Fodinibius salicampi: one gene and its partner. Each later gene encodes a partner of the first gene's protein in a complex. Links are inferred from orthologs where the notes say so. Each region holds a gene or a part of one and is shown in the gene's direction. Other genes may lie near its edges.

The links.
Region 2: the proteins of prfA (region 1) and prmC are in contact, whole or in part, in a crystal structure (PDB 2B3T), measured with the Escherichia coli proteins. The link is inferred for Fodinibius salicampi from one-to-one orthologs.

The regions. Positions count from the first base shown.
Region 1 is NZ_BAABRS010000001.1:979,828-991,367, reverse strand. Bases 5,236-8,116 are described here. They hold prfA (peptide chain release factor 1), read left to right. Parts: upstream 5,236-6,076; coding sequence 6,077-7,156; downstream 7,157-8,116. Other genes in these bases: pckA (phosphoenolpyruvate carboxykinase (ATP)), read right to left, coding at 7,219-8,116; purK (5-(carboxyamino)imidazole ribonucleotide synthase), read right to left, coding at 5,236-5,891. In the rest of the region: trpB (tryptophan synthase subunit beta), read left to right, coding at 1-282; trpA (tryptophan synthase subunit alpha), read left to right, coding at 311-1,138; ABEB05_RS04070 (DUF4837 family protein), read left to right, coding at 1,161-2,261; ABEB05_RS04065 (methyltransferase domain-containing protein), read left to right, coding at 2,404-3,207; ABEB05_RS04060 (TfoX/Sxy family protein), read right to left, coding at 3,257-3,607; ABEB05_RS04055 (hypothetical protein), read right to left, coding at 3,694-4,146; purE (5-(carboxyamino)imidazole ribonucleotide mutase), read right to left, coding at 4,162-4,653; more of purK, read right to left, coding at 4,731-5,235; more of pckA, read right to left, coding at 8,117-8,817; ABEB05_RS04030 (serine/threonine-protein kinase), read right to left, coding at 9,243-11,540. UniProt on the Escherichia coli protein: Peptide chain release factor 1 directs the termination of translation in response to the peptide chain termination codons UAG and UAA.
Region 2 is NZ_BAABRS010000003.1:31,401-42,881, forward strand. Bases 3,909-6,730 are described here. They hold prmC (peptide chain release factor N(5)-glutamine methyltransferase), read left to right. Parts: upstream 3,909-4,792; coding sequence 4,793-5,668; downstream 5,669-6,730. Other genes in these bases: ABEB05_RS11280 (hypothetical protein), read right to left, coding at 3,909-4,189; ABEB05_RS11285 (hypothetical protein), read left to right, coding at 4,382-4,774; dnaA (chromosomal replication initiator protein DnaA), read left to right, coding at 6,063-6,730. In the rest of the region: ABEB05_RS11260 (CdaR family protein), read right to left, coding at 1-326; ABEB05_RS11265 (DciA family protein), read right to left, coding at 373-675; DNA replication/repair protein RecF, read right to left, coding at 692-1,822; eno (phosphopyruvate hydratase), read right to left, coding at 1,936-3,222; more of ABEB05_RS11280, read right to left, coding at 3,356-3,908; more of dnaA, read left to right, coding at 6,731-7,514; folB (dihydroneopterin aldolase), read left to right, coding at 7,520-7,879; folK (2-amino-4-hydroxy-6-hydroxymethyldihydropteridine diphosphokinase), read left to right, coding at 7,867-8,355; ABEB05_RS11310 (deoxynucleoside kinase), read left to right, coding at 8,358-9,002; ABEB05_RS11315 (hypothetical protein), read left to right, coding at 9,008-9,271; ABEB05_RS11320 (tetratricopeptide repeat protein), read left to right, coding at 9,337-9,882; ABEB05_RS11330 (hypothetical protein), read left to right, coding at 10,302-11,021; ABEB05_RS11335 (hypothetical protein), read left to right, coding at 11,018-11,481. UniProt on the Escherichia coli protein: Methylates the class 1 translation termination release factors RF1/PrfA and RF2/PrfB on the glutamine residue of the universally conserved GGQ motif, i.e. on 'Gln-235' in RF1 and on 'Gln-252' in RF2.

The DNA.
Region 1 (11,540 bases):
CATTCTATTAGTGCAGGACTTGATTATCCGGGAATTGGTCCCGAGCACTCCTATCTGCGTGATTCAGGAAGAGTTACCTATGCCGGAATTACGGACGATCAGGCTATGAAGGGAGTAAAACTACTTTCCGATCTGGAAGGGATTATACCAGCATTGGAGACGGCTCACGCCATTGCTTACCTGGATGAGTTGATGCCACAAACTTCCAAAGATGAAATTGTGGTATTAAACTGTTCTGGCCGCGGAGATAAAGACATGGGCACGATATCAAAGAACTTATAATAATAGAATTAGCTTAATCTGTGTGTAAATGAATAACAACAAGATGATTAAGACCGATAATAGAATAAAACAGCTTTTTAAGAGGCATAACGAATCCTCAAAAATAATGAGTCTCTTCTTAACGGCTGGTTATCCTGACCTGGAATCGACGGTAGATTTGATTTTAGGATTGGAAGAGAATGGAACAGATTTTATTGAATTAGGAATGCCCTTCAGTGATCCCTTGGCCGATGGCCCTACTATTCAATATTCCAGTAACATTGCTATTGAAAAGGGGATTACGATGGATAAAATTTTTGGGATGGTCCGGCAGGTCCGCCAAAAGTCTGAAATCCCTATAGTACTTATGGGGTATATTAACCCTGTTTTACGGTATGGAATTGATGAATTCTGTGAGGAAGCATCAAAAGCTGGGGTGGATGGACTTATTATTCCGGATATACCCATAGAAGAGTCTGGAATGATTTCCGAAAAAATTAGGTCTCAGGGACTTTCACTCATCTATTTGGTGGCTCCTAATTCTTCCGACCAGAGAATGCAAAAGATTGATGAGGCATCCGATGGATTCGTTTATTGTGTATCTGTGACAGGTGTTACAGGGGCTCGAGAAGGTGATGAGGTCGCCCAATCCGTCGCGCGATTTATCAACCGGGTAAAACAAAATGTGGTTAAAAATCCTAAGATGGTAGGTTTTGGAATTAAAACCCATGAAGATGCGCAACGCATAGCTACAGATATGGATGGCTTCATTGTTGGTAGTGCGCTCATAGATACCATCCGGGAACACTATCCGGAAAATGACTGGAAAGAAAAGGTATTTGATTTTGTTAGAACCTTAAAGTATGGTAAGTCTTAACTTTAATAATTACAGTATATTTATGAAATCATTATTGAAAATTGGACTACTAATTTTAACAGCGGTTGTCTGGATTAGCTGTGAGGGAGATTATCGTCAGGAAGCAACTGGCGGATCTGGTCAAGTGACAGTAATGATGGATTCCACACAGTGGGATAGTGAAACTGCCGAGGCTTTACGGGAAACATACGGTCGATGGGTACGAACGATCCCCAATCCCCAGCCCCTCTTTAATCTGCAATTTAAGGACTTTCAAAATAATGATGAGCTTGAGCGTTTAAAGCGGTCTAAAAATTTAATCGTTGCCGCTCCTATTGACGACAGCACCAACACAGCCCAATTTATCCGTGCTTTACTTAGTGATGAGATTGAGAGCCAGGTTCAAAATGGGGAGTCCTTTGCTTTTCCGCTTCAGGACAGATGGTATAGAAACCAGTGGACAATGATTCTTTCCGCTCCAACCGACTCGGCTCTGGCTGAACAGATTCGCAATTCGGAAAAAACCTTAACCGATCACCTGATGGAAAAAGAATTTGCTAGATGGAAGGAAGAGGTTTATGAAAGGGGAGAACAGACAGAGTTAGCTGATAGTTTATGGACTGAAGCCGGTTGGAAAATAAGGATTCAGCATGACTGGAGGAAAAGTATCGATACTACTTATACTGATAATGGCGAAGAAAATCATTTCTTTACAATGCGCCGGCCGCTGCCGGAAAACGACCGGTGGTTTTGGGCGTGGTGGAAAGAAGATGTCACCGACAATAGTTTTTTGGATGACGAATGGATTAACGCTAAGCGCGATTCTCTGATGGAACAATGGATTCGGGGTACGCGGGACAGTTCGTATGTAACGACTGAATATCGTCGCCCGGTAGAAACAGAATCTTTCGAGATAAATGGAGATTTAGCCTATGAAACGCTTGGTACCTGGCGAATGACTAAAGATGCCATGGGCGGCCCCTTTGCGAACTTGACCATATATGATGATGAAACGGATCGGTTGTTTATTTTAGAGTTTGGCCAGTTCGCTCCCAAGTATGATAAGCGAAGGTTTGTGCGCCAGTTTAGAACCATGCTTCGCACCTTTGAATCCGATTCAACGTGGCAAGGTCCTACTCAATAAAAAGGGAAATATTATTAATTAAATACTATCCCTAACTACTTAGTATATAGCTACTTACAATAATTATTTAATCTAAATTGTATGAATTTAATCATTCCGTTTAGATGCAATAGATAGTTTTACTGTCAGGTGATGTATATTTATGTCTGAGTCAGAAATGAGAGCTGTTAAAAAGGAAATTACATCTGGGTTCAGCGAGTCTGCTGTGCATTACGAAAAATATGCTGATCTTCAGAAGCAGATGGCGGACCGGCTAATTGCCTCTCTTGAACCATGGACAGCAATCATTCCCGAAGGGCCAATTATTGAACTTGGGTGTGGAACTGGTTTTGTAACCGAAGGACTTTTAGAGCTTTATCCTGATCGGAAAATTGAGTGTGTCGATATTGCCCCCGGAATGATTGATTATTGTCAACAAAAATTTGCAGATAATGATAATGTAACATTTCAGGTCAAGGATGCCGAAGAATTAATCCCTGATCAACCGGAATATGCGTTAACCATTAGTGGATTTACTCCTCACTGGTTTCAAAATCCTGCAATAACTTTGAAAAAATGGTTGGAAGCCACCAAACCTGGTGGACTTTTATTGACTTCTTTTCCCGGGAGTGAGAGTTTTCCCCAATGGCGGGAATATTGCCAGCAATTGGGAATTCCGTACACGGGAAATATTCTTCCGGATGTGGAAGAGATGGTTATTAAAATGTCGCTGGGCCCGGCCCAGGTAGATTATTATGAGGATACGATATATCAGTCTTTTGAGAGTGCGCGTAATTTCTTCGAATACCTTAAAAAAATAGGAGCGGGTACCCAAACAGAAGGCCGGGGACTGACAAAACGGGAAATGAATCTGCTTATCAATGAATGGGATGCCTCTTCAACGGGGGATACTGTCAAAGTGAGCTGGCACGGGGTTTTTCTGGCGGTAAAGAGGGATTATGATTAAGAGTGATCTATTTCTGGGATTAATTTTTCTTAAATAACAGGGAAATCTGTTATACCTTGTTTTGATTCTTCTTTTCTGACAAGCCTGACGTATATTTTATAGATTGATCAATAAACTTTCGGAGTGCCTTGGGATGCTCATAGATTTGTTCTGCCACCAGGATAAAATCATCAAATCCATCATTATCTGAAGTATAAGGTTTAATACCCGGGCGATCGATTAATGACTGTGCTAAGTATTTACCAATACGTGCGACAAGAAAATTATCATATATACCGAGACACATGTTACCGTTGATAAGATAGCCGATTCCCCCCAGCTCTTTCTTCTTTTGCAGTTGATCATTACTGATGAGCTGATGATCAAGTAGATCTTCTAATTTTTTATTATAGTCGCTCACGAGCTAATATTAGTTGATATTTACAGTAAGATATCATTTACTTTTCCACCTTTCACCATTTAAAACATTAAAAAATACTTATATAGTTAAGTTACCAGTTCGTTAATGGTGCCCAGATGAGCTGGATCTTGAATTTCAGATTTAAGTCGTGTTATTTTTTGTTGAATATTTAAAGGTACCGGTGTTTCGGTTGTGAGCTGAGCCTTTTTATATAAGAGAAGTGCCTGAAGATAGCATTTTTGAGAACGGCTGTAATGTTTCTTCCGTAGCATTTCTCCCTCCTCAATGAGTAAATCAGCAACAGCAAGCGCCAAGTCTGCTTCAAAATCTTGATCTCTTTTAAAGATGTTTTGGGTTTCAGCCAGACTCAGTTCAGAGAATTTTTTGGGGTGGTCTTTTGTAAGTTGCTGAAAGGCATTTTGTATCTGTTCTATGGCCTGATCATATTGCTTTTGATTCTTTTTAAATATGATTTGCTCCAAGAGTTGTGTGAGACGTTTAATTTGCCGTAGTACAAAATCCTGTTGGAAAAATGCCATTATCCTACATACAAACTAAGTCAGATTTTTTGTTTTGTCTAGAGAGGCTTGGGCCATTTCCTGGTGGTAATTATTCAGTTTCTCCGCAAGTGTGGGATTGCTCATGCCTAACATCCGAATAGCCAGAAGCGCAGCATTGCCAGCTTTACCGATAGCTACCGTAGCAACAGGAACGCCTGGTGGCATCTGAACGATAGAGTAAAGACTGTCCAGTCCGCTGAGGGTGCTTGTTTTTATGGGAACGCCGATAACCGGAAGGGTAGTGTGGGCTGCAGTCATACCCGGAAGGTGGGCTGCACCACCGGCTCCCGCAATAATCACTTGTATACCCCGATCCCGCGCTTCCTTGCCGTATTTGGCCATTAGGTCTGGTGTACGGTGGGCGGAAACGACCTTCTTTTCATAAGACACCTCAAATTCATCCAATATCTCACAGGCTTTTTGCATGGTGGGCCAGTCACTGTCGCTGCCCATAATTACTCCGACTTTAGGTTCGTTATCACTCATTATTTAGGTTATAAATATGTTAGAGGTTTATTCTCGTTACTTAAGTAGTATATAATATTAATATTCTGGATAGAGATCTAAATAGTTATATCCTTTGTCAGTTTACGAGCGGTTGCATAGGTTTTCTTTATATCATTACCCAACAGCGTATAATGGGCCATCTTTCTTCCTGGTTTGCTATCCAGCTTTCCATAAAAATGCAGATGTCCATCGGCTTCCTGCAAAGCATCAAAGGAATGATCAACTTGGGCATCTCTTCGTTTGTTACCTAATAAATTCACCATTGCTACAGCGGGACTTCGAAGCTTTGTTGAACCAAGGGGAAGGCCCATTACTGCGCGTACATGGTTTTCAAACTGGGAAGTTACGCATCCTTCAATCGTATAATGTCCGGAATTATGAGGGCGCGGAGCCGATTCATTGAGCAGTAGCTCTCCGTCTGTGGTCAGAAAAAATTCGTAGGCAAAAATACCTTTCCCGTCAATGGCTTTGGTCGCCTGTACTGCCATCTCTTGAGCCTTCTTTTGGATAGATTTAACCACTGGAGCTGGAGATTTTACCGCTACGCAGATATGATCTTCCTGTACCGTTTCGCAGCAGGGATAGACCACATGTCCGGTTTCATTACGGGCTACCTGTACTGCCAATTCGTGGGTGAAATCAACAAAAGCTTCTGCAATGATATCGTGTCCATCCTTTCCCCCCAACTTTTTAAAGGCATCTCTGGCTTCGTCCAGATCATGAACAGTTTCATTTCCAAAGCCATCATATCCGCCTTTGGAGGATTTCAAGAGATAAGGCCATCCATGTTTTTCTCCAAAGGAGTTAAGATCTTTATCACGTTCAATTAATTGATAAGGAGTAACAGAGAGTCCGGCATTTTCAAAGGTTTGCTTTTCAATCAGTTTATTTTCAATAAGCCCAAAGCTCTGAGGGGAGGGGAATATGGGAGTTCCGCTGTTCTCCTGTGCTTGTGCAAGTACTTCTGAATCAATGAACTCATTTTCCAGGGTCAACACATCACAGGTATCTGCAAAAAGGGTCAGATCATCAGCCGAATCAAACGAGCCAGTCTGAGAATAGGGTGTCATAAATTCTACGGGTTCCTTTTCGTTTCTGTCCGAAAAAACTCCTATTTGTATGCCAAAACGAAAAGCCTGCAGGGCAGACATGCGAGCCAGCTGGCCGGCTCCTAAAAATCCCAGTCGAAAATTTGCGGAAAGTGGGTTCTTGTCCATTAATCAAATAATTATCTGTTTTAAATTTTTGGATAAAACATAAGAATAATTCACTCAGAAGTGAAGAAGAAAGATGAATGCATTCAATTCCGATTCCGGATTCTTCATTTTGCCGAAAGAATCGTATTTTAGAAATTAGCAGATAACCGAGATCATCCGCAATTATATAAAGTATTTTAGAATAGATGGATATTGAAGCGAAATTAGAGCAGGTGCAGGAGCGTTTTGAAGAAGTAACGGCAGCAATGAGTGATCCTGCGGTATATGACGATCCCGATCGCTATACGGAATTGACCAAGGAACACAGTGATTTAAAAGATCTGGTTGAACTCTATGATGAGTGGAAGGATGTCCGTGGTCAAATTCAGGGGAATGAGGAACTAATTGAGGAAGGAGACGATGCCGAAATTACGGAAATGGCCCGTGAAGAAAATCAAGAGCTTAAACCACGACTCGAAGAATTAGAGGAAGCTATTAAATATAAGCTCATTCCCAAGGATCCGGATGATTCCAAGAATGTAATCGTAGAGCTTCGGGCCGGAACCGGAGGGGATGAAGCTGCTATATTTGTCGGGGATTTGTTTGATATGTACCGCCGATATTCAGAAAATATGGGATGGAGGCTTAATCTGCTTAGTCTCAGTGAATCAGAGAAGGGAGGATATAAAGAACTGACCTTTGGCCTTGAAGGTGAAGAAGTATATGGGAAAATGAAATACGAAAGTGGGGTCCATCGGGTACAGCGGGTGCCACAGACAGAAACTCAGGGACGGGTACATACCTCTGCAGCTTCTGTAGCCGTACTGCCCGAAGCAGAAGAGGTAGATATTGAAGTAAATATGACTGATATCCGGGTAGATACCTTTAGGGCAAGTGGTGCAGGAGGACAGCACGTTAATAAAACAGATTCAGCGGTACGTCTTACACACGAACCTTCGGGGGTAGTGGTTGAATGCCAACAAGAGCGTTCTCAGCATCAGAATAAGGAGAAGGCTATGAAAATGCTGCGCTCAAAGCTATATGAAAAGGAGGAAGAGAAACTTCGAAAGGAACGGGAAGAAGAACGCAAGAGTCAAATTTCTACCGGCGATCGCAGTGCAAAAATTCGCACCTATAATTATCCACAAAGCCGTGTTACGGATCACCGTATTAACTTAACGCTTTACAATCTTGAAGATATCATGAAAGGGGAGGTGGATGAGGTTATTGAAGCACTTCGGGTACAGGATAACCTGGATAAGTTGAATGCAATAATGGAAAATTAGGCTATAGTTATTAGTAATTGGGAGATTAGATTCTCCCAATTACTAATAATATTAAAGTGCACTTATACTTGTGGACCTGCCTGAACAAGTTCTTTATTAGCATTTTCCTTAAATTGGCAAAAGTTATCAGCAAACATAGCGGCCAGCTTTTCTGCTTTCTGGTCGTATGCCAGCTTATTATCCCAGGTATTTCGTGGATTTAAAATATTGTTTGGGACGCCATCTATCTTTTGTGGAATTGATAGTTCGAATATGGGATCAACATCGTAGGTAACATCGGTCAGATTTCCTTTTAGTGCCTCACTCAGCATTTGCCGTGTATGGGAAAGTTTCATCCGGTGGCCAATTCCATGGGGACCTCCTGTCCACCCGGTATTGAGAAGCCAAACGGTAGAATTGTATTTCCGTATTTTATCCGCTAGGAGTTCCGCATATACAGTGGGATGTAATGGCATAAAGGGGGCTCCAAAGCAAGCTGAAAACGTCGCCTGTGGTTCATCGATACCTCGTTCCGTACCTGCGACTTTTGCTGTATAGCCACTTATGAAGTGATACATCGCTTGTTCGGGGGTTAATTTTGAGATAGGGGGTAACACGCCAAATGCATCACAGGTTAAGAAAATGACATTGGTTGGATGGTTTCCTACTCCGCTCTCGCTGGCGTTGGGAATGTAATGAATGGGATAAGAGCAGCGTGTGTTTTCCGTGAGACTAGTGTCATAAAAATCAGGAGCACGGTTTTCATCGAGTACTACATTCTCCAGGATAGTACCCGGCATCTTGGTGGTAGCGTAGATGAGAGGTTCATTTTCTTCTGACAAGTTTATTGTTTTGGCGTAGCAGCCCCCTTCAATATTAAAGACTCCATTTTCACTCCATCCGTGTTCATCATCGCCAATGAGGATACGATCCTGGTCAGAGGAAAGTGTTGTTTTCCCGGTTCCTGAAAGTCCAAAGAACACGGCTGTATCTCCCTCTTGATCCATGTTGGCAGAACAGTGCATGGCCATCACTCCCTGCTTGGGAAGAAGGTAATTCATGACCGAGAATATTCCTTTTTTTAGTTCTCCGGAATAGAGCGTTCCTCCAATGAGGATAATTTTTCGGTCGAAGTTAATTAAAATAAATGTTTCGGATTCTGTCCCGTCTACTTCCGGATTGGCTTTAAAGTTAGGGGCTGCCAAAACCGTAAAATCAGGTTCGTGGTTTTTGAGTTGTTCCTCCGATGGACGGATAAACATATTATGTACAAAAAGACCGTGGTAGGCCGCTTCGCTGATCACTCTTACATTTAGCTGATACTTCTTATCTGCTCCTGCATAGCAGTCTTTAACATACAATTGTTTATCCCGAAGGTAGGCGGTTACTTTTTGAAAAAGATTCTCGAAGACACCTTCATCTGTGGGTTTATTTATCTTACCCCAATCAATATCGTTTTGAATAGAAGGCTGATTGATGATAAACCTGTCGGAAGGAGAACGCCCTGTATATTTACCGGTTCTTACCCTAAGGGCATAGTCTTTTGTTAAGATAGCTTCCCCGTTTTTTATTGCTTCTTCGTAAAGCTCTGGTGGAGTCAAATTCCAATGGTCCTTCTCATTATTTTCCAGGTCTAAATAATCCAGACCAATACGGCTCTTAAGCTGTGAATAGGTATTCATTGCTACAGTTTTAGGCTTTGTATTTTAATTTTTGGCTGATAGTATTTTTATTGCGGTCTTTTTTATATCCGCATCTATAAGATGATCAGTATAAGCATTTATACAGCTCAATTTGAGCAGACAGGAAAATGCGAATGCATTCACATGGGTAAGCGCTTACAACCTAAAATAGTTTATATATCTTTTTCTACTGGCAAAACTATGAAGTACAATGCGCCAAGATGATGAAATTTAGTTGATTCATTTAAAAAGAATTGAATTAGAGTTTTTTATAACCGTGTTCTATACACTTGCTACGGGAGAATGGATACTGCTTAGGTGTGGTAAATTAGATTGAATGTATTAATCCAGATAGTGATGAACTTCCAAGCTAAGTAAAAGCATAAGGTCCTTTAACAAAGTGATATCCAGATTATTTGATGAATCTACGTTTTTATTTGTTCGTTACATTTATCGAGTAGCTTTTCTGCTTTTTCAATTCTTGGATCGCTCTTTCTGAATGATTGTTTATAGATATCAATAGCTTTATTTAGCTTGTCTTGGGCCAGGGTGTATTGTTTCTTGATATATAATAGTTTAGAATGTTCAACGAGATTTTGTCCGATCCTGTAATGAGTGGGAGGGAGCGTTTCCTGATAAATTGAGAGGGACAAAGAAAATAATGAGTCTGCTCGTTCATATTCGTTCAATTCTGTCAGGACAGAAGCTAAAGCATTATAGTCAATTGCTACGCCCGGATGAGTTGGACCATAAGTTGCCTTGTCAATTTCAATTGTTTTCTCAAAAAAGTTTTTAGCTTCAGTAAGCGCACCTAAATCCTGTAAAACGGAAGCGTAATTATAGTAGGCAATTCCCAGAGAAGTATGGGTTGGCTCCAGCAGTTCTTCTTTTATGGTTATAATATGTTCATAATTACTTTTAGCCTCCACAAGCTGATTTCGATCGAGTTGTATAAGGGCCAGGTTGTTCAATGTCTCCGCATATTGTATGCTATTTTCTCCATGAGCTCCTTCATTGAGTTTTAGACTTTGACGGGCAAACTTTTCTCCTTTATCCAATTCATTTAGTTCCCGATAGTTCAGGGCCAGGCGATCATAAGTACTGGATAGATCAACATGATCTTCCCCCAGAAGTTCTTTTTTCATCTTTATACTCTGGTATAGGTACTCATTGGATTTCCCATATTCACTGGTATTGGCGTATAATGCCCCCAGTGAAGATAATGTTTGAGCAATATTAAAATGGGGTCCTTTATAATAATTTTGATAAAAATTGAGAACATCATAAAGATATTTTTCGGCTTCTTCATATTCTCCCATTCTGATTGCCGTTTCAGCTCTATTATCTAATGTAGTGAAGCGATGTAATGATTCTTCGTTATTTGAGGCTAGATAGAGACTATCAGCCTTTTGAAAAATATTCAGTGCTTCTGAGTATTCTCCCTGATATGCTTTGGTAAAAGCATAGATCGAGTACTTATTTGCCAGAGACAAAGAAGCATCAATATTTTTTTGTTCGAGGATTTCTATCGAGTCGATAATTAATTTTTCAGCTTCTTCTCTTTGCCCCTGGGATCGCTTCAATAGAGCTATTTCAGCCAAAAGAGATGCGGTTTGTGGATGGTCAGTTCCATAATGCTCTTCACTTTTTGCTAAAGCTTTCTCATAGGCTTCTTCGCTAGAGGGATAAGCAGTCAGATTTTTCAAAGCTGCTCCAATAGAGGAAATCAATTCAATGTAAGCACTGGGCTGATCCCATAAGCTTGCATCAACTTCTTCCACCCCATTCATTAATAGTGTTTTAGCGGAAATATCATTTCCAGAGTAGGATGCAAATTCCGGATTGGTAGTGTTAAAGATACTCAGTAAGAAATCCTTTGTCTCTTCAGCTTGGGCTGCTGATAGTTCGGCCTGCTTTCGTTCAGCTTCTACACGATTTGTATAAAAGCCAACAAGACTGAAAATTAAAAGAAGCACTCCTGCTGCTACGGCCGTGCCTTTTTTATGGCGATTAAAAAACTTTTTTGTACGATAAAAGGTAGTTCCTTTTTGGGCGGAAACGGGAAGCCCTTTCTGATAGTTATTTAAGTCATCAAGCAGCTCAGAGATTCCCCTGTAACGTTCCTCAGGTTCTTTCCGGATCGCTTTGAGTATAATAGCATCGAGATCTCCTTTTAGTTGATGAGGAGTAATATTTCCGGATACTACATTGGTACTTGGGGGAGGGGGTTGTTGATTTAAAACGAGTTGTTCTACTTCGTAAGAGGAAATATTCTCAAAATCGAACGGCAGGGTTTGGCACAGAAGCTGATAAAATATAATACCAAGCGAATATATATCAGTAGCTGTGGTAATAGGTTGTTGTTTTATTTGTTCAGGAGCCGCATACTTTGGGGTTAACAGTCGTGTTTGAGTTTGAGTAAGAGATTGATCTTCAGGTATAGCAATTAATTTTGAAATACCAAAATCTAAGATCTTAACGTCACCATTAGGTGTAATTAAAATATTTCCTGGTTTAAGGTCGCGGTGAACCACCAGGTTTTCGTGTGCATGACGGATGGCCTCCAATATTTTTATAAAAAGCTCGATATATTGTTGCAGAGACAATTTTTTATTTATACAAAACTGATCTATAGGGACGCCATCAACGTATTCCATAACCAAATACGGGAAACCGTCATCGGTTATACCGCCGTCAAATAGTTTGGCTATGCCAGGATGATT
Region 2 (11,481 bases), on another replicon or contig:
ATTTCTACAGCAGGAGGATTATTATAAACACTAATAAGTTTCCAGCCTTCGCCCGACAGACTCACAGTTGCAGACCGGGGCAACTCTTCGGCCAATGCCTGGCCTTCAGGCATTGAAACGGCCTCAATAGGCAAATCAATATTTAAATTATAATCCATGCTCAGGTTTACCATAAACCAAAGGCAAATAGCAAGAATAAGTGATACGACAAAAACGGCGATTCGCTCCCTTCCCATCTCGGCCATTTCTCCCTCATCCGACTTCCGGATTATATTCTCCCAGAATGCCGTCAGCTTCTCCTTATATTCTTCTACAGGTAATTCCATTATGTAAAACTATTCTCTAGCTCAGCCAGATCGTTTCTTTGTAAGGCTATGACCGAACTACGATTTCTTTAATGATTTTTTCGTCTACTTTTTCATTCAACTTTTTAGCGATACTAAACCGCTTCATATGAATCTCTTGCCGCCAGGCAGGATTTTTAACGTGCACGACCAAATTTCCGTGTTCAAAATGAATATTTTCAGTTTCATCGGCAATACGTTTTCCCACCGTTTCTTCCCAAATTGATAGAATCATACCGCGCTTCAACCGCTTACGGTGCGGATAGTCTTCAAGAAAATCCGTAAGCGCATCTTTAAGAGATTTAGGAGTATTTGATCTATATCGTGCCATTAATATATAATAATCTTTATTGCAGTCTGCTAACCTCGCCTTCGGTTACTTCAAACTTCCGATTCTTTTCTCCATCAAAAGTAATATAATCATTAAAAGGAATAGGATTGGCAGCTGTTACAAATGTTTGTCCTGCATGTTCAATAAGCGCATTCAGCAGCACTTCCGTGCGCTGGGCATCCAAATCGCCAAACACATCGTCCAACAGAAAAAGCGGCAGGTCATCCAATTCCTCTGAAAAATACAAAAGCTGCGCAAGTTTTAAAGAAAGAGCAAATAAACGATGCTGCCCCTGAGAGCCATATTTACGCAGTTCAAAATCATCGAGATAAAATACGATTTCATCGCGATGTGGGCCCACAAGTGTCAACTCGCGCTCTATTTCATGGTCTATCTCGTCTTCCAGTTTAGCCGTATAGCGCTCCTCTATAGTCTCTGCTTTCTTAGAGGGTTCGCAAAAAGTCTGATATTCTAAATGTGGTTTGTGCCGCATCCCCGAAATAACCTCGTATTCCCGCGCTAGAAAATCCTGAAATTGATCCAGTACTTCCGTTCTTTTTGCTACAATACGCGATCCATACTCTACAAGCTGTACATTCCATGGTTCCAGATATGCCTCTAAAACCTCGCGTCGTCCACGAAATTCCTGAAGTAATTTATTTCGTTGTTTCCGGACCTTTCGGAAATCCATTAAATCCTGTAAATAACGCGGGGATATTTGGCTGATAAAAGAATCAATAAAAGAACGCCGCTGTTTGGGGCCTTCGCTGGTTAGTTTTTTATCACCTGGTGAAAGAACCACCACTGGTACCATCCCAATAAGATCAGACAGCCTATCCAGTGGACTTTCATTAACAAAAATCTTTTTACCTTCACCGCGGGAATAGGAACAGCTTACATCAAAACTGGAACGGATGTTCCCTTCAAAATGCCCCTTAATCATAAAATAAGGTGCATCATAATTTACAACATAGCGATCACTATTGGCTACAAAGCTGCGACTCATGCACAGGTAATGAATGGCATCAATAAGATTAGTTTTCCCCGCGCCGTTCTGACCTATAATCACATTCATGTGCGCTCCCCACTCAACCTGCGTGTCGGTATGATTCCGAAAGTTTTGAAGTCTTATATTGGAGATACGCATGCAGAATTATGACATAAAACGCTACATTGTGTAATTAAAGGATAGAAAGCATTATGCGGATGAAACAGACTTTCTAATACAGATCGTTTCATCCGCAAAGGCTATTATTTTCCTTAAAATCCGAAGGCGTCGCTACCCAGGAATATACCATTTTCTCCCAGTTGCTCCTCGATACGCAACAACTGGTTATATTTGGCAATACGATCGGTACGACTCATGGATCCCGTTTTAATCTGACCGGCATTGGTTGCTACGGCCAAATCGGCAATTGTCGTGTCTTCAGTTTCACCCGAACGGTGTGAGATAACGACTGTATAATCATTCTTGTGTGCCATTTCAATGGCATCCAGCGTTTCGGTAAGCGTACCAATTTGGTTCACTTTAATGAGAATTGAATTTGCCACTCCCTGCTGAATACCTTTGGCCAACCGTTCAGTATTGGTTACAAAAAGATCATCTCCTACCAACTGTACTTCATCGCCGACGGCATCGGTCAGTTTCTTCCAGCCGTTCCAGTCATTTTCATCAAGTGCATCTTCTATAGAAACAATCGGATACTTCTCGACCCAGCTACTCCAGAACTCAACCATATCGTCATTAGTTCGCTCACTCCCATCACTCCAGCGGAACTCGTAAACTTCTTTATCTGCGTTATAAAATTCAGCCGTGGCGGGGTCCAACGCAATAACCACTTCCTCGCCGGGTATATATCCAGCCTTTTCAATAGCTTTCAAGATCACTTCTACAGCTTCTTCATTGGAATCCAGATCTGGTGCAAAACCTCCTTCATCGCCAACCGCCGTACTATATTTTTTTGAAGAAAGTACGCTCTTTAAATGATGGAAGATCTCGGCTCCCATGCGCACAGCCTCAGAAAAAGAAGCCGCGCCACTTGGCATAATCATAAATTCCTGAAGATCCACATTGTTATCAGCGTGCGAGCCGCCGTTGATTATATTCATCATTGGAAGAGGCAATACCTTGGCATTTACACCGCCAATATATCGCCACAAGGGAATATTAAGCGCATTGGCGGCCGCTTTTGCCGCTGCAAGTGAAACTCCCAGAATCGCATTGGCACCCAGGTTTCTCTTATTTTCTGTTCCGTCAACCTCTAAGAGTGTTTGATCAAGCTCAACCTGGTTAAATACTTCCAGTCCTCTAAGTTCGTTTGCAATAACGGTATTTACATTATTCACAGCTTGCGTCACACCTTTGCCCAAATAATGATCTGACTCGCTATCCCGTAACTCTACCGCCTCGTGTTCACCAGTAGAAGCCCCTGAAGGTACCGCAGCCCTTCCCATAACTCCATTGGTTAATACTACATCTACCTCTACGGTGGGATTACCACGAGAGTCAATAATCTGACGTCCTATAATTTCGTCTATTAAACTCATACTCTGCTATATTAATTTCAGTGAAATTGTGTCGAAATGTACAAGGATTTTATCTATGGATAAAGAAGAAAACGTTATTTGATTCTGGATGACAAATATTGAATGGCTGGTATCTGTCTTCCAGCATTCGGGGCTACCACATGCTTCCAAAAGTAAATTTGATCTGGGGCGTCCCGAAATATTTTTGAGCATCAAAATGCGGTCGCTGTTCACCCTCGGCATTAAATATGACAGGATTTCCGTTCTCATCATATCCATAGGGTCTGTAAGGTTCCATAAGCTGCAAACCTTCACTAAAATAGTAGAAGAAATAACCGAACTCTACCGTGGTTCGAGTTCCGAAAGAACTGCCAATATCAGCGCCTATTTTTAATTCTCCGCTATACCCCCAATGGGATTCGCCCTCACTCCATCCCGTAAAAAAATCATTGACTCTTTCTGTCGGCCTTAAAAATCCACTCCGTACCACATACGTTCGGAATCCACTTCCATCTGCGTCATTGATATAGGGATAGGTAAACGCCATGGCAGGTCCTACAGCCCCCCCCACAAAAAGGCGAAAGCTATCTTCAATCTGTCGGGCAAAGATCCGCTGCTCCATTCCAAGGAGGAACGGAAAACCAAATGCCCGCTTATATCTATTGGGTATAATTTGGTTACCGGTAAAAAAGTTTTGAAAATTTTGCTCACTTACATCTCTGATACCAGTAATAGCGGTCTGGAAAGTCAATTCTGTATAATCACCCAAGACCCGGCTATAATGTCCTCCAATTCCAAATCCAAAATTATTTAATACCACATCGAAGCCGATGTCATTATGATAGCCCTCACTCAGAGGGGTCTTTGGTTCAGATTTCTCTATCACATCCGGCTCTTCAAGTTGTGCCTGTGCAGTATTAACAGTTATACCCAAAACGAACAGTAGTAAAACCGCTCCAATGCAATGACTTCTCTTATTCTTCTTCATAAAAACTGCTTCAATTTTAAAGGCTCTCTATGGCCTTCCTGAATTCAGAACTATAGTATGTTAATAATATACGTAATATTTAAATTTTGCTTAAATAATTTCATATTTATTTGCAAGTATATTTGACTATGGATTCAGAAAGGCGTTTATTCAGGCTGTTTAAGTAACTCACTAAATTGAAGTCTAAAAAATATGAGTTCAGTAAGCAAGTATCTCGTTTTCGGGCCGGCCGATACCCTGCGACGGATGCCGACCCAACTATCCAGTAATATTGAGCCCAAGTATACATACAAGTACGATTCATCTGATCACGATGATGAAGTTCACGTAGTTGTTTTTGAAGAGTACGAAAAACAAATTAATGCAAGTGTAACCCTTACCTGTATTATTGAATTTACCGGCAAACAAAATCGGTTTATCCTTAAAAAAACCGGCGGCCGTATGGGATTTCGGGGTAGTTCGCTTGATGAGGAAAAACGTACTATCGATAACGAAGTGACGGATTTCATCCTCGATTTTGCCAAACGATTCGGTCTGACTGTTCAACAAGAAAAAGACCAGGAGACTGAAGAAGAGGAGTCCTAATTACCGTAATCCCTCTCTATGAGCAAAAAGGTTAAGGAATGGACCGTTCTCTCTATGCTGGAATGGGCTACGGAATATTTTAAAGAAAAAGATATTCCTGATCCCAGACACAGTATTGAGTGGTTGTTGGCTGAAACCCTCGATATTAAACGCCTGGATCTCTATCTAAAGTATGACCGTCCACTGTCACCCGGAGAGCTGGAGAAGCTCCGACCGATGGTTAAACGGCGTGCACAGCATGAACCTCTTCAATACATTATCGGGTTCACTGATTTTATGAATGCGCGTATTTCTGTGGATCCAAGTGTACTTATCCCTCGTATTGAAACCGAACAGCTGGTTGAGATCATACTAGACCGACACTCCAGCAGTCAAAGCCATAAAGAATCGCTAAATGTACTTGACATTGGCACCGGGTCGGGCTGTATTCCCATCGCCTTAAAAATGGAACACCCGGACTGGGACCTTTGGGGAATAGATATTTCAGAGAAAGCTCTCCAAACAGCCCGCCAAAATGCTCAGCAAAATGAAGTTGACATCTCTTTTAAAAAAGGCAATATACTTAAGCCGAAATCCATTCCCGTCAATGCTCAATTTGATGTCATTGTTTCTAATCCTCCTTATATAACGCCGGACGAAAAGACAACGCTGGAACCCCAAGTATACCAGTTCGAACCGAGCGAAGCACTCTTTACAGAGGACATGGATCTGATGTATGGTAGTATCCTGGAATTTGCCCAAAAAAATCTATCTGATAATGGCAAACTCTACCTTGAACTCCATGAACACTTTGCCAAGAATATCCAGCAACTTTTTCACCGTAATAGCTGGAATACTACCCTCCTGAAAGACTATGATAAAAAGGAGCGTTTCCTGATTGTTCATCCCGAATAATTCCCTAATTAGTCAGCATTTCTTAAGGCTTTCCAAGTATTTTAAAACGAGCAAAAAAATTCACAATCACATGTGGATAACTTGTTGAAAACTTTTTCACAGAGACTATTTTAGTGTTACATAAAGGTAAAATCATTGTTAGCGTACTATTATGTACTGTCAAGCATTATTTGATAGAAAAGCTAAAAAAATGTTAATCGGTTGAGTGCCAACGGATTATACTGTTTAGAGCAATGTGGATAACTTTTGGTTTATTGTGAAATATTTTTTTGACATCTGCCTGTTAAATTACCATCTTCGTTTCACCCTAATTAGTGACAGCACTTAAGATGTGTGGATAACTGCGGGGCACATTTGTACAGCAAACATTAATCATTTAGGAGGTTTTGGGACGTTGAGTACTCTTTCTGCCGATGCTGCATGGAAGCAGTGCCTGGAAATTATTAAGGACAATATTAGCTACCAAAAGTATAAGTCATGGTTTGAACCTATTGAGCCCGTTAAACTTGAAAATAATACACTTACCATTCAGGTGCCCAGCCAATTTTGGTACGAATGGCTTGAAGAGCATTATTATGGTATGTTGCGCTCAACATTGGCTAAAGTTCTTGGGGAAGACGGAAAGTTAGAATATTCCGTTGTGCTTGAAAAGTCGGAGGATGAAGCAGACAACAGGTCTGTACGTCTGCCCCAACGACCAATGCCACCGGATAATAATCAAGGTCAGGATATGGATGGTTATGGGGAATACAGTCCCGGCAAAATTGAAAATCCTTTTGTAATACCAGGCATTCGCAAAACAAAAATAGATCCGAATCTTAATAGCAATTATGTTTTTGACCGATATATCGAAGGTGATTGTAATCGGTTAGCCCGTTCAGCTGCAATGGCTATAGCGGAAAATCCGGGAAGTAACTCCTTTAATCCTTTTTTCATTTATGGGGGGACAGGATTAGGTAAAACGCACCTTATTCAAAGTATTGGAAATAAAGCCAAACAAGAATATGGCAATGAGCTAGCTGTACTCTATATTTCTTCCGAGAGCTTTACCAATGAATTTGTTCAGGCTATCCGCAATAACCGGGCCAGCGAATTTACGATGTTCTACCGCCAAATTGATCTTTTAATTGTAGATGACATCCAATTCTTTAGCGGAAAGGAAAAAACACAAGAAGAGTTTTTCCATATTTTCAATGCTTTGCATCAGGATGGGAAACAGATTGTTTTAAGCAGCGACCGGGCACCCCGGGAGATTCCAGATATTGAAGAACGATTGATTTCACGATTTAGCTGGGGACTTAGCGCCGATTTACAGATTCCGGAATATGAAACTCGTTACGCGATCCTTGAACGAAAGGCCAACGATAACGGTATTGAGCTTTCCCATGATGTGCTGGAGTTTATAGCCCATAATTTCAAATCAAATGTTCGGGATCTTGAGGGTGCTATTATTAAGCTCCTCGCATTTGCTTCTCTACAGCACGTAGACGAAATTGAGCCCCAAATGGCAAAACAGGTACTCAGGGATATGATTAAGGAATCGCATACTACGGTCTCTATTGAACAGATCCAGGATTATGTATGCGATTACTTTGGCATTGATACCAATAAGGTGCGAGAAAAAACCCGGAAGCAGGAAATTGTGGAAGCCCGACAGATTGCGATGTATCTATCCAAACAGTTTACAGACTCCAGCCTTAAAACGATTGGACTCCATTTCGGGGGACGTGATCACTCAACGGTCATTCATGCTATTTCAACGGTCGAAGAACGGATGCAAACCACAGCCAAACACAAGCGTATGGTTGATGAGCTATACCAGAAGATTGAAATGGCCACTCTTTAGCATCCATGGATACCCTAACCCTTAAAAATATTCGAATAAAAGGGAAACACGGATTCTATGAGAAAGAGCGGAAAAATGGGAATGATTTCGAAGTAGATCTTATCTTTACTGCTGATTTTCAAAAAGCAGCTGAAAGTGATCAGTTGGAAGATACGATTGATTATCAACAGGCAATAGCTATAGTGCGCGATATTATAAAAGGACCCTCCCGAAAACTAATTGAATCACTCACTAAAGAGATTGGAGATCAGCTTTTTAACCGTTTCCCTCAGATTGAACAACTTAAGGTAGCCGTTCGAAAACTGCATCCACCGGTTGGTACAGAAACAGATTACTCAGAAATCAGCATGTCATGGCAGAGGTAGTCGTAGCACTAGGCTCCAATATAGGTGATCGAAGAGAGCATCTGTCCGATGCTAAAGCATTTCTTACTGAGCTATCTCAGGCAGCAATAGTCTCTTCTTCTATCTATATTACAGAACCTGTAGGCCCTTCAAAACGTGACTTCTATAACTCGACAGTTCTTATTACCACTTCTGTAAAACCTGCAGAACTTATCAAAAAATTTAAGGAGTTTGAAGCCGGGCATGGACGTACCTCCCGCCAGCCGCGATGGAGTGCCCGCACTATTGATTTAGATATAATCACCTATGACGACTTGGTGATTCAATCGGATAGCCTTATCATTCCCCATCCGGAATATCACCGGCGACTGTTTGTACTAAAACCACTAGAAGAAATACTCCCGGATTGGAAAGATCCCCAAACCGGTGCATTAATCAAACAGCTTATAGCCCGTGCACCGGAGATGAGAATAGAGAAAACAGACCTGCGTTGGTAGCTATGGAAAACCAATTTGATTTTATCGCAATAGAAGGCGTGATCGGAGTAGGTAAAACCTCCCTGGCAAAGTTGCTCTCCGAGCGACATAATGCCCGTCTGGTACTTGAACAGTTTAAAGACAATCCATTTCTACCCAAATTTTATGAAGACCGTGAGCGATACGCTTTCCCGACCCAGATGGCCTTCCTGGCAAGCCGATTTCAACAACAACAGGATATGTTGAGCAAGGATTTGTTCCAGCAGATGATTATTTCGGACTATATCTTCGAAAAGGACCGTATCTTTGCCCGGCTTAATTTAGGAGACGATGAGCTAGCACTCTATGATTCCATTTTTGACATCATGACCGGAATTTCTGCCAAACCTGACCTGGTGATCTACCTGCAATCTTCCGTTGACCGTTTAATGCATAATATTCGTCAGCGCGACCGCGACTATGAACGACATATTTCGCGCTCTTATCTTGAAGAACTAAGTGAAGCATATAATCACTTTTTCTACCACTACAATAAATCACCCCTGATGATCATTAACACTACAGAAGTTGATTTTGTAAATAACAAAAAACACTTAGATTATATAGACGAACAGATTTTTAATCAACCAATTCGTAGCAACACGCACATTCATATTATTCCTGATTAATTGTAATGATACGCACTCTCTTATTTTTAGTGCTGATGTATCTGCTTATCAAGATCATCAGTCGACTTTTTTTATCCCCGAAGTCTGCCAACAACTCGAAGAAAAGCTCGAGCTTTTTTTACCGGACGTTTCGTCAATTTCAGCAAAACCAACGCGACCAACAGAATCGGAATCCAAACCAAAAATCCGATAGGTTCGAAGAAATTGAGGAAGCAGAGTTTGAAGATATTACAGATGAAGACAGTTCTTCCTCCAAAAGGTCTGAATAACGTCAGAACTTTGCTTATCTTTGAGAGAACTTAATAAAATTTAACTTCGAAAGTGGCTACATCACATGAATTTTGAAGATCAGTTAGAAGAAGGATTATCCCTCCTCCATGAAGGAGATTATGATCATGCACTCGATATTTCACATCAACTCCAAAAAATGGAGCCAGAAACATCCGACGGTTATCATCTGGAAGGTATGGTTTTTCAGAAGCTCAACCAGTGGGAGAAAAGCATTGAAGCACTGGATAAAGCCATTAAACGCGATGAAGAAAAAAGTGGTTTTTATAATCTGCGTGGTTTCGCCCACCTGCAATTAGAAAACCTGGAAAACGCAAAAGAGGATTTCGATAAAGCAATAGATCTGGATGATTCCCCTGCCGCCCATCGAAACCTGGTACTCTATATGATTATGAGTGATCAAGGTAATGATGCTATCAACTATCTTTTGGATCGCATTAAAAAGAATCCAAAAGATGTTGAAAACTGGATTTTAATGGGAGATCTGATGCAGCGCGCCGGACAAAGTGCCAAAGCCCGCACTTATTACGAGCAGGCAAAAAAGATGGACCCGGAAAATGAATATGTCAAAGAGCAGCTTGCTGAAATATAATCAGCGAGTAACGAAACTTTTTTAACTATTTATACTTTCAAGTTTAGGTGAAAAAGTCCTATATTTGAAGCCTTCGAAAAATAACCCCTGCCCTGGTGGCGGAATTGGTAGACGCGCTGGCTTGAGGGGTCAGTTCCCATTTTGGGAGTGCTGGTTCGACTCCAGTCCAGGGCACCGAAACCCTTGTAAGTCTATGGCTTGCAAGGGTTTATTTTTTCAGGTACAAATATTAGTACAAACAAAATATTCTTTGTCAATCCAATTTTATTAATATTTTATAGATTATTGTAATAGGTGTTTTGCTCGAAGAGTAGTATTGATTCATTATTTTCAAACTGTAGGATAATATTATTTATAGTTATGTTTTTGTGTTATGACTATTTATTAAAAGCGCTGAAAACTAACTTTACTCCCAAACAATGGATAATTTTTTAGTTGCCAAATTTCAATTTGAAATCCGATATACATATATATTGGATTTTGAGAGCCATTATAAAAGCATTTTATCGCCCTACCTCAAATTTGCTTCTGGAATGCAAATACATGGTCAGGGAACAAGAAATGAATACATCAAATTATTATTTGAGGAAGATGGTTATAGTATTGATTGTCGGTGGGATAGAATGGTCTTTGTGTATGAAGGTGAGATAAACAATTTAAAAAAGAACCAATCGGCACTTAATAAAATATTCTTTGAAATTTTTGATCAGATTTCCTCCCTGCAGTCATTTGGCAAAATTACAAACTATTTAATAGTCGCTAACGGTGTAAAATTAGTCGAAAATGAACATTTTGAAGAACTAGTTGAAAAATTTACTAGTCACTATCTAAGTGATTCAGCAAATGTTCACTTCGATGGTGATAACAAAGATTCAGCAATTATTGTTGAATACAACAAAGATGGAGTAGATGTAACTCAAAAGTTTGGTCCCTATAACTGTCAGAATGATATTGACAAACATGACTTATTGCCATTCAATATGGAGGAGGATACAAAACTTAAGAAAATGAATGGATTAATTATGCAGCTAAAATTTTTCGAAGAAACTGCTTTTATTAATTTCGATAAAACTACTGTATTAATAGAAGAAATGAATAATATCTTTCAAAAGTTCAAGCAAGAGACTGAAAAATTATGAGTAGATCTGAAATAAATACAAAAAAAATAGGTAACAAAACTCAAGAAACACCTGAAGATGATAATTTTGATTCAGAAAATTATCCTACTTCTAAGGTTGAAAAAAATGTTTTGGATGATCAGGATAGTTTTTTTTCAAAAACATTTTTTAAAAGTACGTTTATAAATGAAAAATGGGATGACCAATTATTTATTGATGGAGTTATAAATGCAATTGAGGATGAAGTAATCTTTGTTAATTGCTTAATGGACGAAGAAAACCAAATTTTTAAAGAAAAGGTTTTTCCCAAAGAGCTTTTGAAACACGTCCAAAATCTTGAAACTGATAAATACCTTAGAGTCAAAATAAGTTTTAAGGCAGGTTCAATGAGATACGACGTTTATGATGGTAAAGGCTTAAACATTAATCGAGAGGCTTTTGAAGCAAATCAAGTTTGGGACTCATTAAACGATTTTGAAAT